4 regions of the Brucella sp. NBRC 12950 genome follow, and region 2 is predicted to be linked to each of the others. Evidence: predicted binding sites of a transcription regulator. Region 2 holds the regulator's gene; each other region holds the start of a gene.

Region 1 (3,644 bases), on a different contig from region 2:
TGCGAGCCAGATAAGCACCAGTGCGAGCAAAGCCACTCCAAGCGCAGGCAAGAGAGTATTGAGGCTTAGTTGCAAGGTCAGCTGTCTCCGTGCTTCCCGCGTTTCCCCAACCAGAACATCGACCCAACCGCCGCCTTTTGCGTCGCTGTGATAGCGTGCGACTGCAGCAATTCGTACTTTTTCCCCACGATACATACTGTCGCTGAGGCGAACGCGGCTATTATTGCCATGCGGAATTTCTAGCCCGAGAATGGGTGAACCGGTCAGGAGGCTGCCATCGGGTGCGACGACACGATAGAAAATGCGATTGAGACGCGAGGTGCCCAGAATGGAAAAGGCGGAGTGGGGAAGATCGACGCTGAGCGAACCATCCTGCAGAGTTATCGTGTCTGCGATGGATAGGGCGGCGGCACCAAGAACACGATCGAATGCTTCATCGGCCGCACGATGCGCATACCAGCGGCCAAGAAAGAAGAGCAGAACGGTGACAGCAAGCAGCGTCAATCCACTGCCCACCAGAATGCGGCGCTGGATTGAATATTCCCTGTTTGCGGCTCCTTTGACCATCAGAGTTGCAGCGCTTTAAGCCTGAGCAGATAGCCCACGCCGCGTTGTGTGACAATTTCAACTGTGCTGTTCTCGAGCTTCTTCCGCACGCGTGAAACCAGCAGTTCGATAGCATTGGGTGTGCCGGTATCTTCATGGCCAAACAGTTTCAGAACCAGCATATCTTTTGGGACCGTGACATTGAAACGGGTGGCAAGCATCTCGAGAACGTCGAATTCGCGCCGCCCGAAATCCAGTGGCTCGTCACCCTGCATCACTGATCTTTGTGTCAGGTTGATCGATAGTTCGCCGATCCGCAAGACCGGCTGCGCCACGCCCATATGCCGTCTTGCGACTGCTCTGATACGGGCAACAAGCTCCCTGAGATCGAAGGGTTTGACTAGGTAGTCATCAGCGCCAAGCTCGAGAATATCGATCTTGTCGGCAATCTGATTGCGAGCGGTGATTACCAATACCGGACATGACAAGGATTGTTCGCGCATACTGCGCAGGATGACAAAACCGTCACGTCCCGGAAGGTTGATGTCGAGTACGACCAGATCAAAGGAGCCATTCACAGCCAGATCTTCCCCTTGCACGCCATCATAGACAGTCGTGACAGAGTGGCCTTCCTTTTCAAGCTTTGAAGCAATAGCAAACGCAATATCGATTGTGTCTTCTACAAGAAGGATACGCATGTTGTGTTCGACGATTCTATTCAAGGTTTTCGGGACGACAGGATTCTGACAGTTAGAATTGCTAGTATCTGAGACAATACTGGATGAGGCTGCGGCGCTTGTATCATAGCAAGTGTCCAGGGAGGAAAAAATGTTCTGGCGCGGGTTGGCATGTCGAATCGGCATGACCTTGTTTGGGCTTCAGCTGTGCATCGCTTATGCGAATGCCGCTGATGCTGCTTGCGCTTATCGCGGTGCGCTGGATGAGCGTTATTGCGACGAGAACCGCGACCTTGTCGCAGATACACCCAAAGACGCTTCCCAGTGGCGTGATCCGCAAACACTCGTATGGGCTTATTCGCCCATCGAAGACCCGGCGGTTTATGCGCGACTTTTCAAGCCATTCACCCAGCATCTTGAAGCCTGCCTTGGACGGCAGATCGTTTATTATCCAATTCAGTCCAGCGCCGATGAAGTTGAGGCGATGCGTTCAGGACGTCTGCATTTTGCGGGGTTCTCTACAGGGCCGACAATTGAGGCGGTCAGTCGCGCAGGTGCCGTTCCTTTTGCCGCCAAAGGCACTGGCGATCAGATGCGCGGCTATAGGCTGGTCGCGGTCGTGCGCGCGGAATCTTCCTATGAAAAATTGGGTGATCTTAAAGGGCATCGCGTCGCCCATGCATCATTGTTCTCAAATTCCGGCAATGTCGCGCCACGCGCTCTCTTTCCAAAAGAGGGTCTCACGCCGGGGCAGGACTATGCGCCTATCATGTCGGGCGGACACGACAAATCGATCCTCGGTGTTGTCGCCGGTGATTACGATATGGCGGCGGTTGCCTCCGATGTGCTTGAACGCATGATCGAGCGGGGGCTTGTGAAGCGTGATGCCATTCGTCTGATTTATCAGAGCGATCTGTTTCCAACCTCATCATTTGCATATGCTCACAATCTTGCTCCACCTCTTGTGGCGGAAATGAAGCGCTGCTTCTTTAATTTCACATTTACGTCTGAAATGAGAGCCGAGTTTCAGGGCGACAATCACTTCATTCCGATAGATTACGCAGCCGCGTGGTCGGTGGTGCGCGAGGTGAGCGAGAAGGCTGGCGCACCGCCTCCATAATTCGCTTCCTAGTAAGCGATCAATTCGCATGGCATTTCTCTGAGTGCCAGCTCCCGCAGCAAGCCAGAACACAGTCAACTGCAACCCGATTGGGTTTCGGTCGGAGTCTCTTCGGCTCAAAGTGGATAAAATAATGAGTTTTTACAAGCAACTAACCTACAAATATAAGGTCTATAATGCAGACCCCACGACACTGATCGGGGTTATGCTGGCAATCGTTTTTGCCTATCTGATTGCAGCGCCAATCGTGCTGCTTTTGTCAGATGCAGTGATTGTCCAATTTGCTGATCGGGCACGCTCGGGCCAGCAGATTGGTGAATTGACCTTTTATTATCTCAACCGTGCGTTCTTCTCGGCGATTTCGACGGATGTGTTTTGGCGTCCGCTTTGGAACACGGCAATCATCGCACTTGGTTCGATTGCCTTTGCGCTTGTCACGGGCATTCCACTCGCATGGCTTTTGAGCCGCACAAATTTACCGGGCAAGAAGTGGTTCTCGACAGCATTGATCGTTCCTTACATGCTGCCTTCGTGGACCTTCGCGCTGGCTTGGCTGACCCTGTTTAAAAACCGCACCACCGGTGGTCAGCCAAGCTGGATGGAAGCTTTGGGCTTCTCGCCACCTGATTGGCTTGCTTACGGCATGTTGCCAATTACGCTCATTCTGGCCATGCACTATACGCCATTCGTGATCCTGCTTTTCGGCAATGCGTTGCGGCAGTTTGATTCCACGCTTGAAGATTCAGCCCGTGTCATGGGCGCAGGCAAGTTGCTGATTGCGCGCCGGATCATTCTTCCATTGATGCTGCCCTCGCTTGTGTCGGCTTCAACGCTGATCTTCGCCAAATGTCTCGGCGACTTTGGTGTCGCCTATATTCTTGGCGTGCCGGTTGGTTTTGACGTTCTGGCAACGTCTCTTTTCCGTGCAATTTCAACCAGTCAGGCTGGCATGAGTGCCGTTCTTGCGGCAACCATTGTCGTTCTTGGTAGCATTTCAATCTTCCTCGATATGTATCTGCTCAAGGAAGCGCGCCGTTTCGTCACTATTGGCAACAAGGGTTCTATGAACCGCGAGACAGACCTCGGTCGTTTTCGTGTGCCTGCATTCAGCTTCGCCGCACTCATGTTCGTTGTCAGTGCGTTCATTCCGCTGATGGCGCTTCTGCTGACGACGGTTATGCGCGTGCCGGGCGTTTTCACGCTTGATAATTTCACGCTGGATTTCTGGATCGGCACCGATCTTAACACCACCGCGATGAGCAATGGCATCCTCCTGACTGGCGAGTTCTGGAAAGCGACCT
Region 2 (3,644 bases):
TAGGAGAAAAGATGAACACCAACGCCCCCTCCGTTAAGATGCGCGGTGACAAGGTCTGCGTGTTTTATGGCGAGAAGCAGGCTCTGTTCGAAGTCGATCTGGAAGTTCCGGAAAAGATGGTCACAGCGCTGATCGGTCCTTCGGGTTGCGGCAAGTCTACCTTCCTGCGTTCGCTTAACCGCATGAACGACACCATCGAAGGTTGCCGCATCGCGGGCAAGATCACGCTCGACAACGAAGACATCTACGATCCGAAGATCGACGTTGTTGAATTGCGCGCTCGCGTTGGCATGGTGTTCCAGAAGCCAAATCCATTTCCGAAGTCGATCTTTGAAAACGTCGCCTATGGCCCACGTATTCACGGCCTTGCCCGCAACAAGACCGATCTCGAAGAAATCGTTGTCACCAGCTTGCAGAAGGCCAGCCTCTTTGAAGAGGTCAAGGATCGTCTGCATGATGCCGGCACCGGTCTTTCCGGTGGTCAGCAGCAGCGTCTGTGCATCGCGCGCGCTATTGCCGTCAGTCCCGAAGTGATCCTGATGGATGAGCCTTGCTCGGCACTCGATCCGATCGCGACCGCCAAGGTTGAAGAGCTGATCGACGAACTGCGCCAGAACTACACCATCGTCATCGTTACACACTCCATGCAGCAGGCCGCACGCGTTTCGCAGCGTACTGCCATGTTCCATCTGGGCAATCTGGTGGAAGTGGGTGATACGGACGTGATGTTCACGGCACCGACCGAAAAGCGCACGCAGGACTACATCACCGGTCGCTTTGGCTAATTAATTGGAACGGGAGCGGCGGCTGGTTTGATAACAAAGCTGTTTGGCTTCCCCGCAATTTACATTGAGGTCTATTATGGCGTCTCAGCATACTGTTAGCGCTTACGACGAAGAACTGCAGTTCCTCACGCATAAGATCGCCGAGATGGGCGGTCATGCAGAGCGCATGGTCGAGCAGTCCGTTGCAGCGATTGTCAATGCCGACAATGCACTTGCCCAGCGTGTTATCTCCGACGATCTCATCCTCGATGCAAGTGAGCGCGAGATTGATGATAAGGCCGTAATGATTATCGCCAAGCGCCAGCCAATGGCTGTCGATCTGCGTGAAATCATCGGCTCGATCCGTATCTCTGCCGATCTGGAGCGCGTTGGCGATCTTGGCAAAAATATTGCTAAGCGCGTTGCTGCGGTTTCGGAATCGCGCCAGCCGGTCAAGCTCTATCGCGGCCTTGAAACCTTGGCTGAGCTGGCACTCACCCAACTCAAAGACGTGCTCGATGCCTATGCAACGCGCTCGGTACAGCAGATCAACGTCGTTCGCGACCGCGATGACGAAATTGACTCGATGTACACTTCGCTGTTCCGCGAGTTGTTGACCTACATGATGGAAGATCCGCGCAACATTTCCGCCTGCACGCATCTTCTGTTTTGCGCAAAGAACATCGAGCGCATTGGCGATCACGCAACCAACATTGCTGAGACGGTCTATTACATCGTGACCGGTCTGCAAATGCCTGCGGAGCGCCCAAAAGAAGACCTGAGCCACGGTATCGTCGTGGACGAGGCGCGTAAATCCTAAGAACATCTGGCACCGCATTCGTGCGGTCCAGATGCCTGCATGAATATGAAAAACGCGACGGCACGCGGTCGATCGGGGGCTTGTATCTTCCGCTGCCTCAAGCGCATCCCAAAAAGTGCGAAGCGATTTTGGGAAGTATATGCGATAAAAACAAGTGCTTAGAGCATGATCCAATTTAGTCGGATCACAGGCGCTCTAAATTTTGGATAGGAAATACTGGATGTCACAGGCACCCAAGATTGCTGTGGTTGAAGACGAAGAAGCCCTGAGTGTACTCCTGCGTTATAACCTCGAAGCCGAGGGGTATCAGGTTGACGCGATGCTGCGCGGCGATGAAGCCGAAATCGCACTTCGTGAAAATGTGCCGGATCTTCTTATTCTGGACTGGATGCTCCCTGGTGTTTCCGGGATCGAGCTGTGCCGCCGTCTGCGCCAGTGGCCGGAAACAGAGCGCCTGCCGATCATCATGTTGACCGCACGCGGTGAAGAAAGCGAACGCGTTCGTGGCCTGAGCGTGGGTGCCGATGATTATGTCGTCAAACCTTTTTCGACACCGGAATTGCTGGCTCGCGTCAAAGCCATGCTCCGTCGCGCCAATCCGAGTGTCCTGTCGCATGTGCTGAAAGTCGGCGATCTTGTTCTCGACCGCCAGCAGCATCGCGTCTATCGCAAGGAAAAGGAAGTCCGTCTCGGACCGACAGAATTCCGCCTGCTCGAATATTTCATGATGTCGCCGGGCCGTGTCTTCTCGCGCAGCCAGTTGCTTGATGGCGTCTGGGGGCCAGACATTTATGTCGATGATAGAACAGTCGACGTGCATGTCGGACGTCTTCGCAAGGCAATTAATGTTGGTCGCGCGCTTGATCCTATCCGCACGGTACGCGGTGCTGGATACTCATTCGGATAACCAAATCTCGATTTGCAGAACCCTATACAAGCGGCTCGTTGCTGAAAATGCGACGGGCCGTTTTGCATATTCGGCAAGAACGTTACGACTCAGTTCCAACCTTCCGATTCGGAATTCAATATCCACAACGTGCCAAAACGGCCAGTATCACACGATGTTACAATGATCGTGACAAAGTTGAAGAGCCGGCGAAATCGAGGTCAAAAGCAGCATCGAAAAAGCTTAAAAAGACGCTTGCGTAAAATCTTGAAACATCGGCGAAATAAGGCAGTGATGTGGCCTGTATTTCAGCAAATTGAATCGCGTTAAATCAATAACTTATAAGATTTGCTAAATCACGTTAAGGATTTGTTAATAAATTTAAGGGGTTTGTGGGGAAAATTAAGCTCTGGATTCGGGTTCAATCTGCCTCTGTTTTGGAGGTGTCATGACTTTTGGAATTTGACCATTCGCCTTTTTTTGGCCTAAAAATTCTAAAACCTTGAATGCAATGAGTGACAGCAGAACGTTTATTTTATGATTTTCGTTCTATTTGGCTGGAGCGCCGGGCATCTTAGAAGGATGTGCAAAGGCTGCTCTGTTAGTTCAAATCTGCTGCATAGTTTTATGCGGTGGCACCACAGCCAGGTTTCAAACGCCTTTTGCGGGGCGGAGGCCAGGTTGGATCAGTTAAGGGTCCTAACTATGAGACTGAGCCGTTGACGCGCGCTTCGAAATGGAAATTGCCCGTTATTCTAGGGCTGCTGGTTGCGCCATTTTTGGTGACGGGTTGCACGACGACCAGTGGTACGACCAAAACCAAAACCGAAAAGACGGCGGCGGCTAGCCACGTCAAGACAGTCAATGGCGTCAAGACTTTCACATACACCGCCAAAGACCGCGAATGCCTCGAACGTGCGATGTTCTTCGAATCCAACCGTTCAAGCCCCGATGGTCTGATGGCCGTTGGTACGGTTGTGATGAACCGTCTCGCTTCGGGTAGCTATCCGGATACGATCTGCGGCGTTGTTGGTCAGAAGAACCAGTTTGCGCCCGGCGTTCTGACACGCAAGATGAATTCAAAGGCTATGCCTGACGTTCAGGCAACAGCCGATGCTGTTCTTAAGGGCAAGCGTCATCCATCGCTGAAGAACTCGATGTTCTTCCACACGGC
Region 3 (3,644 bases), on a different contig from region 2:
TGTGTCCCTCATTATCTGGGATAATTTATATAAGAAATTACTTTAATAGCTAACTATATAGCACTGTTTCGTTTAATTTTTGGAGGCTTATACTTAGTAAAATTCAGTAAACAGACTAGGATATATGTGTCATGCGCAGTGGCCTTGAAAATATTGTCGTCGCCGAAACCGGTTTGTCGGATGTCGATGGTCTTTCGGGAAAACTCATCATTCGTGGGCGATCGCTCGATAATCTTGTTCCTCATACCAGTTTTGAGGATTGTATTGAGCTTCTATGGGATGGCTTGTTTGATGACATTCCCAAGGGAGAGGAACTTCAGCGTGCGCTCGGTGAGGCTCGTGCTCAGATTTTTCATCACACCGATGCAATAGACGATGTGTTGCTTGAACTGCCGCCGATAGAAGTCGTGCGTGCGCTGATGGCCAGAATCCCCGACGGAGATGACCTTACAGCCGCTCTTTATATGGTTGCAGTTCCGGCTGTTTTCACTCCTGCCATTATGCGTATGAAACGTGGACGACAGATGCTGTCTCCCGATCCTTCTCTTCCGCATAGCGTCGACTTTCTACGTATGATGAATGTCAGGATGCCGGAGGAAATTGATGTTCAGGCCCTCAATAGCTACCTCGTATCTGTTTCTGATCACGGTTTGAATGCATCGACCTTCGCTGCCTGTGTGGTTGCTTCGACACAGGCGGGGATGACGTCATCAATTCTGGCCGCAATCGGCGCTTTGAAAGGCCCACTTCATGGCGGAGCACCTGCTCCTGTGCTTGATATGTTGGACGCGATTGGAAATGCCAAGAATGCAGAAGTTTGGCTGGATAGGGCTGTTTCCAAAGGTGAGCGTTTAATGGGGTTTGGTCATCGGATTTACCGCATTCGTGATCCCCGGGCCGATGTAATCAAAGCTGCGCTTCATCGCATTATAGAGAGCAAAAACGCTAACAAAGACAGGCTGCATTTGGCTGAGGCGGTGGAAACTGCAGCAATCGCTGTGTTGAATAAGCATAAGCCGGAACGAATGCTGTCAACCAATGTCGAATATTACACGGCTTTACTGCTTGAACAGCTTGATATCCCTCGCGCAGCTTTCACCTCCGTATTTGCCATGGGGCGAACTTTGGGTTGGGTTGCACACTGCCGTGAACAAATAAAAGAGAACAAACTTATTCGTCCACAGTCGATCTATGTTGGCCCAAAGCTTGATACAGTCACTTAGTTTTGCATCGACATATTTGATCTCAGCCTCTGAGATAAACATTCAGATATATTGAAAATTCTATTTGAGAGACGCGAAGTTATTGGCTTTGCGTCTCTTTTTTAACCGTCATATGTCTGTGACATGAATCGGGTTTTCTGCGCTCAAATCCGGGTTGCCATCGGAAGGACAACCAAATGAGCGATGAACAGACTGAGTCAAAGAAATACCGCACTCTGTTTATTTCTGACGTGCATCTTGGCTCCAAGGCGGCTCAGGCCGAACTTTTGCTGGACTTCCTGCGTTGCCATGATGCTGAAACGATCTATCTGGTTGGTGATATCGTTGATGGCTGGCGTCTGCGACGCAACTGGCATTGGCCACAGGAGCACAACGATGTTGTGCAGAAGCTTCTGCGCAAAAGCCGCAAGGGCGCGACAATCATTTATATTGCCGGCAACCACGATGAGTTCCTGCGCAATTTTCAGGGTACGCATTTTGGCGGCATCGAAGTGATGAACCGCGGTATTCATGAAGCGGCGGACGGACGTAAATTCCTCGTCATTCACGGCGATCAGTTCGATGTTGTGGTGCGCAATGCACGCTTTATCGCCTATCTCGGTGACTGGGCTTATGATACGGCCATCTGGATCAACACGATCATGAGCCGCGTGCGTGCAATGTTTGGTCTGCGTTACTGGTCGTTTTCGGCATGGGCTAAATTCCGCGTCAAGAAAGCGGTCAACTTCATCGGCAAGTTTGAAGACGTGGTTTCAGAAGAAGCACAACGCATCGGCGTCGATGGTGTTATCTGCGGCCACATCCATCATGCGACCATCGAGAAGATGAACGGCGTTGAATATATCAACACCGGCGATTGGGTAGAAAGCTGCACAGCGGTTGTCGAGCATTTCGATGGACGTATGGAATTGCTCGAATGGACTGAGCGTCTGGGCCAGAAACCATCACTCCCTGCCGTGCAAGACGCAAATCCAGGTGGAAGAATAATCAGGCTTCCGAGAGCAGCCCGAAAAGCGGTGAATGGCAGCAGATGAAGAAACTAGTCATCGTAACAGACGCCTGGCATCCACAAGTAAATGGCGTTGTGAGAACGCTGGCAAAATGCTGTGAACTGATGACCGAACGTGGCTATGAGGTGATTGTCATCTCTCCACAGGATTACCGTTCGGTACCTTGTCCGACATATCCCGAAATTCGTCTGGCCATGACGACCCCATCAGCCTTCCGCCGACGGCTCGTGAAATTGCAGCCGGACTATGTGCATATCGCCACCGAAGGTCCGCTGGGCTTCATGGCGCGGCGTGCATGTCTTAAAATGGGTTGGAGCTTTACAACAAGCTTTCACACCCGCTTTCCTGAATATCTTCAGGACAGGTTTCCAATTCCGCCAAAGTGGACTTATGCGTTCTTGCGCCGCTTCCATAATGCGGCGTCGCATACACTTGTTCCAACCCAATCAATCCTCGACGATTTGCATGGACGTGGTTTTACAGGGCTGGAGCTTTGGACCCGCGGTGTTGATCGCACGCTTTTTCATCCACGCGACGATGTTAAAAGGGACCTACCGCAGCCGGTCTTTATCTGCGTCGGACGCGTAGCAACAGAAAAGAACCTGCCAGCATTTCTGGAGTTGAAACTGCCGGGAACGAAATTGATCGTCGGTGATGGTCCGGCACTCGACGATTTGAAAACCCGTTTTCCTGAAGCCGTTTTCATTGGCAAGAAAGAGGGCAAAGACCTCGCGCGTGTCTATGCATCGGCGGATGTGTTTGTGTTTCCGAGCAGAACCGACACGTTTGGCCTCGTTCTGCTGGAAGCCATTTCGTCGGGCCTGCCTGTGGCGGCATTTCCCGTACCGGGATCATCCGATGTTGTGGGCGCAACAGGAGCGGGGGTTTTGTCCGAAGATTTGCATGAAGCATGCATTGCGGCACTTGAAATGCCAGCCTTTGATCCCGCTGAAGTGCTCAAGCCTTTCACATGGGAAGCCTGTGCGGACATCTTCGAAAACGTTCTGTCGTCAACGAAGAGTGTCGCACAACCTTTCAGCAGAACCGAGAATCAACCCCAGACAGTCGCCTCTGGCGGATAAACCAGCGCCCCGTCATAGCGCAGTCCAGGATCACGGTCGTGTGCCAATAACAGCGGACCGTCCAGATCAACGACATCGGCTTTCTGCGCCAGTAAAACGGCAGGCGCCATGCCAAGCGATGTACCAACCATGCAGCCAACCATGATTTGAAGTCCGAGCGAAGTAGCCTTTTCGCGCATAATCAAACCTTCGGTCAGGCCACCAGCCTTATCGAGCTTGATATTCACGGCATCATAGCGCTTGGCGAGATCTTCCAAACCGACCGACGTATGAACGCTTTCATCGGCGCATATAATCACCGGGTGTTCGATGCGGCTTAGAATATCATC
Region 4 (3,644 bases), on a different contig from region 2:
GATAACGCTGGAAATAGCGTTCAGCGTTACAGAGGTGACGAACTCACCGATGCGGACCCAGATCGACATGAATCGTTTCTATATAATTCCGTAAAGGCTGGAAACAACAACCCGTTGCAATCGACGAAAAAACAATAATTTAGAAAAATATCGCTGTCTTTGAAGACGATTATTGCGCGGCCTGACGAGCCTCAAACGACTGCTGTGCAGCACTCGCCGCCGCTTCGCCTGCGGCCTGTGCCTGCTCAACGCTCTGACCCACAGCCTTGGCTGCAGCTTCGGCATTGGTGCGCGCACGCTCAATCGCTGCAGCCTTTTGTTCGGGAGTTATAACGCCAGCATTATCCTGCAAAGCCTTCATTAAATCTGGTCCAGCCTGTGTATCACTGGATGGGGCTGGAGCAGATGTGTTTTGCTCTGGCTGAGCTGGAGCAGCAGCCTGCTCGTCCTCTCCTTTGCCGCAAGCAGCAAGGGCAACCAGAACAACAGCGGAAATCAAAAACAAAAAATGACGGCTCATAACAAAAGCCATAACCGAAGAAAGCCTGCGTTTGAACATGGAAAACGCAGTCATACTGTCTTTATTGACGACTACTGCAGAGTTATCCATCAACTTTGCTCCTTTCGGGGAAAATGGCGGCCTGCAAAACAGACCGCCATTCAGCCGCGAACTGATCGCGGTTCACAAAAACCAACTGCAATTTAGTTTGCAGGAGGTGTACCCGTGCCCGGTGTCGATGGTGCCGGTGCTGGGGTCGACGGAGTCGTTGTCGTATCGTTATTTGCCGGCGCTGATGGCGCAGGGGTGGACGGCGCACTATTCGTATCTTTCGAATTGTCGCTGCAGGCAGCAAGTCCGAGGAACGATACGGCAGCTACCGCACTTACCAGAAACTTTTTCATAATGGCTCTCCTTCCCTAAAAATCAGCGCTGCGGGGATTTAGCCAACGCTGCTTTGGTTTTCCGTGTCTGATCGGTTCATCCGATCAATCACCTACGAAGACAGTCGCCACATCGCTCTTTAGTCCCCGGCGATGCTTTACGACGATGCCAACGTCACAACAAAAAACGGCGAGCATGCGGAAAGGTTCTCTCAAATAGTCTTACTGCTCGTAACAAAACGCCATAATAACAAAGTTTTAACCATGATTTTCCCGTAAAACTGCCGTCACGCCCCTGTCACTGGCAGATGTTTAACTTGCGCAAACAAGGTCGGATTCGCCTTTAAAACTTCGCGCATCTTGCCCGAACCAATTCAGAATTCGGGATGCGCTCAATAAACGGGGAGCATGGCATGACAGGACAAGACGCCAACGGAACGATCCTTCAACGCGCCGTCACACAAAATCATGCGCTCTCACGACAGGGCTTTTCAGAGCGTCTTTTTGCCTGGTTGTTTAAGGGGCTGGTGTATCCGCAAATCTGGGAAGACCCGGAAGTCGACATGGTGGCGCTCGCCATTCAGCCCGGCCATCGTATCGTGACCATCGCGTCAGGCGGCTGCAACGCGCTTTCCTACCTGACCGCCGATCCGGCTCGCGTCGAGGCCGTCGATCTTAACCGTGCGCATGTGGCGTTCAATCGCCTGAAGCTTGCAGCACTCAAGCACCTGCCCGATTATGCCACCTTTTATCGCTTCTATGGCAAGGCTGATGACAAGGCCAATCTCGCCGCCTACCAGCGCTTTATCCGGCCGCATCTTGATCAAGAAAGCCGCGCCTACTGGGAAAAACGCAAACTGAGTGGCCGCCAGCGCATCTCAATCTTCTCGCGTGACCTGTATCGTCACGGTCTTCTGGGTGTCTTCATCGGCATGGGACACCGCGTTGCCCGCCTTTATGGCATTGACCCGCGTGACATTCTCAAGGCACGCACTATGGAAGAGCAGCGGACATTCTTCGATACAGCACTCGCACCCTTGTTTGAAAAACGCATGGTACGCTGGGCCACCGCTCGTAAATCATCGTTGTTTGGCCTTGGCATTCCACCGCAGCAATATGATGCACTGGCAACCGCCGGTAATGGCGACATGGCTTTCGTCCTCCGTGCGCGCCTTGAAAAACTCGCCTGCGCCTTTCCGCTGACTGAAAATTATTTCGCCTGGCAGGCCTTCGGGCGTGGCTATAGCGGCAATGAGGAAACCGGCCCCCTTCCCCCCTACCTCTCTCGCGCCAATTTTGAAACCGTGCGCGCCCGTGTGGACCGCATGACGGTTCAGAACGCCAACTACACCGAGTTCCTTGCCCAGAAGCCAGCCTCATCCGTGGATCGCTATATTCTGCTCGACGCACAGGACTGGATGAACGACGGCCAGCTCAACGCGCTCTGGAGCGAAATCACACGCACAGCAGCGCCCGGTGCCCGCGTCATTTTCCGCACGGCAGCAGAACCAAGCCTGCTTCCGGGCCGTGTTGATCCGTCAATCCTGGCCCATTGGGATTACCGCGAAGATGAATCGCGCGCGCTACATGATCGCGACCGCTCTTCTATATATGGCGGGTTTCACCTCTACACATTAAAGGACGCTTGATATGGGCGCTAATCCATTGGGCAGTCGCGGACGGGCTCAGGGCATCGATCATGCCAGCCTGATGGACCGGGTTTATAAGCGGCAACGGCATTTTTACGATGCAACGCGCAAATATTATCTCCTTGGCCGCGATACAATGATCACTGGCCTCAATGTTCCGTCCAATGGCAATGTACTCGAAATCGGTTGCGGCACAGGCCGCAATCTCGTCAAAACCGCCCAAGCCTACCCGGACGCAAAACTGTTTGGCATCGACATTTCAGCGGAGATGCTGGAAACGGCCCACAGCGCGGCTGAGCGGGCCGGGATTGCCGAGCGCACCAGCCTCGAACGCGCCGACGCCACGCATTTCGACCCCGAAGCGCTTTTTGGTCAAAGCAATTTCGACCGTATCTTCATTTCCTATGCTGTTTCGATGATCCGGCAATGGCAACCTGTCATCCGGGAAAGCATTCGCCACCTCAAACCGGGCGGCGAACTGCACATAGTCGATTTTGGAGATCAGCAAGGTCTGCCAAACTGGTTTAAGAAAGCACTTTTCACCTGGCTTCGCTGGTTCCATGTGACGCCTCGTAGTGATCTCTTCACTGTCGCAGATCACATGGCCGCAGAACAAGGCGCCATATCAAGACACAAAGTGCTCTATCGCGGCTTTGCATGGATCGCGACCATCCGCGCCGAATAAGCCGCAACTGGTGCGACACAATCTATTTCCAGCAAAGTTTTGCCCGCTGACTGATGACGTCAGCATCGGGATCGCGTAACCCTTGTTAAGATTGATTCGCGACACCGGGACCACTGTATGAACCGTATGGCCAACCGCAGCATTCTAGCCCTTGGCATGTTACTTCTAGCCGGCTGCACCACAGTCGACTACGACTTCGCCGACGTTAAAAAGTCAGGCAATTCGATGCAGCAGATGGCGCGCCCGACAGGAGCCGTCAATGCACCGCGGTTCGGTGATCGAAAACCGTTTGAATGGACGGGCCGCACACCATGGCATTATCCAATCCATGGTACGGATGTTTCAAAATATCAGGTCGATGTTGATTGGAGTGCCGTACGCCGCAGCGGCATTTCGTTTGCCTTCATCAAGGCAACAGAAGGCGGCGA

The links. The regulator PhoB, encoded in region 2, activates phosphate uptake and scavenging genes when phosphate is short. The targets are predictions, from matches to a motif close to TGTCATNNANCTGTCAT.
Positions count from the first base shown of each region.
Region 1: phnD (phosphate/phosphite/phosphonate ABC transporter substrate-binding protein) is a predicted target of PhoB. The motif match lies at 1,279-1,295, and genes of this name have one in related genera.
Region 3: QSJ70_RS23345 (UDP-2,3-diacylglucosamine diphosphatase) is a predicted target of PhoB. The motif match lies at 1,330-1,346, and genes of this name have one in related genera.
Region 4: QSJ70_RS01140 (BtaA family protein) is a predicted target of PhoB. The motif match lies at 1,168-1,184, and genes of this name have one in related genera.

Region 1 is NZ_BSQC01000006.1:234,531-238,174, reverse strand. It holds gene QSJ70_RS12325 (sensor histidine kinase) at 1-567, opposite strand, end outside; gene QSJ70_RS12320 (response regulator transcription factor) at 567-1,244, opposite strand; gene phnD (phosphate/phosphite/phosphonate ABC transporter substrate-binding protein) at 1,375-2,343, shown strand; gene QSJ70_RS12310 (ABC transporter permease) at 2,477-3,644, shown strand, end outside.
Region 2 is NZ_BSQC01000004.1:172,000-175,643, reverse strand. It holds gene pstB (phosphate ABC transporter ATP-binding protein PstB) at 12-785, shown strand; gene phoU (phosphate signaling complex protein PhoU) at 862-1,584, shown strand; gene phoB (phosphate regulon transcriptional regulator PhoB) at 1,805-2,491, shown strand; gene QSJ70_RS08190 (cell wall hydrolase) at 3,190-3,644, shown strand, end outside.
Region 3 is NZ_BSQC01000017.1:47,089-50,732, reverse strand. It holds gene QSJ70_RS23350 (citrate synthase/methylcitrate synthase) at 132-1,223, shown strand; gene QSJ70_RS23345 (UDP-2,3-diacylglucosamine diphosphatase) at 1,400-2,257, shown strand; gene QSJ70_RS23340 (glycosyltransferase family 4 protein) at 2,254-3,315, shown strand; gene dgcA (N-acetyl-D-Glu racemase DgcA) at 3,285-3,644, opposite strand, start outside.
Region 4 is NZ_BSQC01000001.1:241,143-244,786, reverse strand. It holds gene QSJ70_RS01155 (J domain-containing protein) at 1-69, opposite strand, end outside; partial or broken gene QSJ70_RS01150 (hypothetical protein) at 170-570, opposite strand; gene QSJ70_RS01145 (hypothetical protein) at 703-903, opposite strand; gene QSJ70_RS01140 (BtaA family protein) at 1,296-2,531, shown strand; gene QSJ70_RS01135 (class I SAM-dependent methyltransferase) at 2,533-3,216, shown strand; gene QSJ70_RS01130 (glycoside hydrolase family 25 protein) at 3,334-3,644, shown strand, end outside.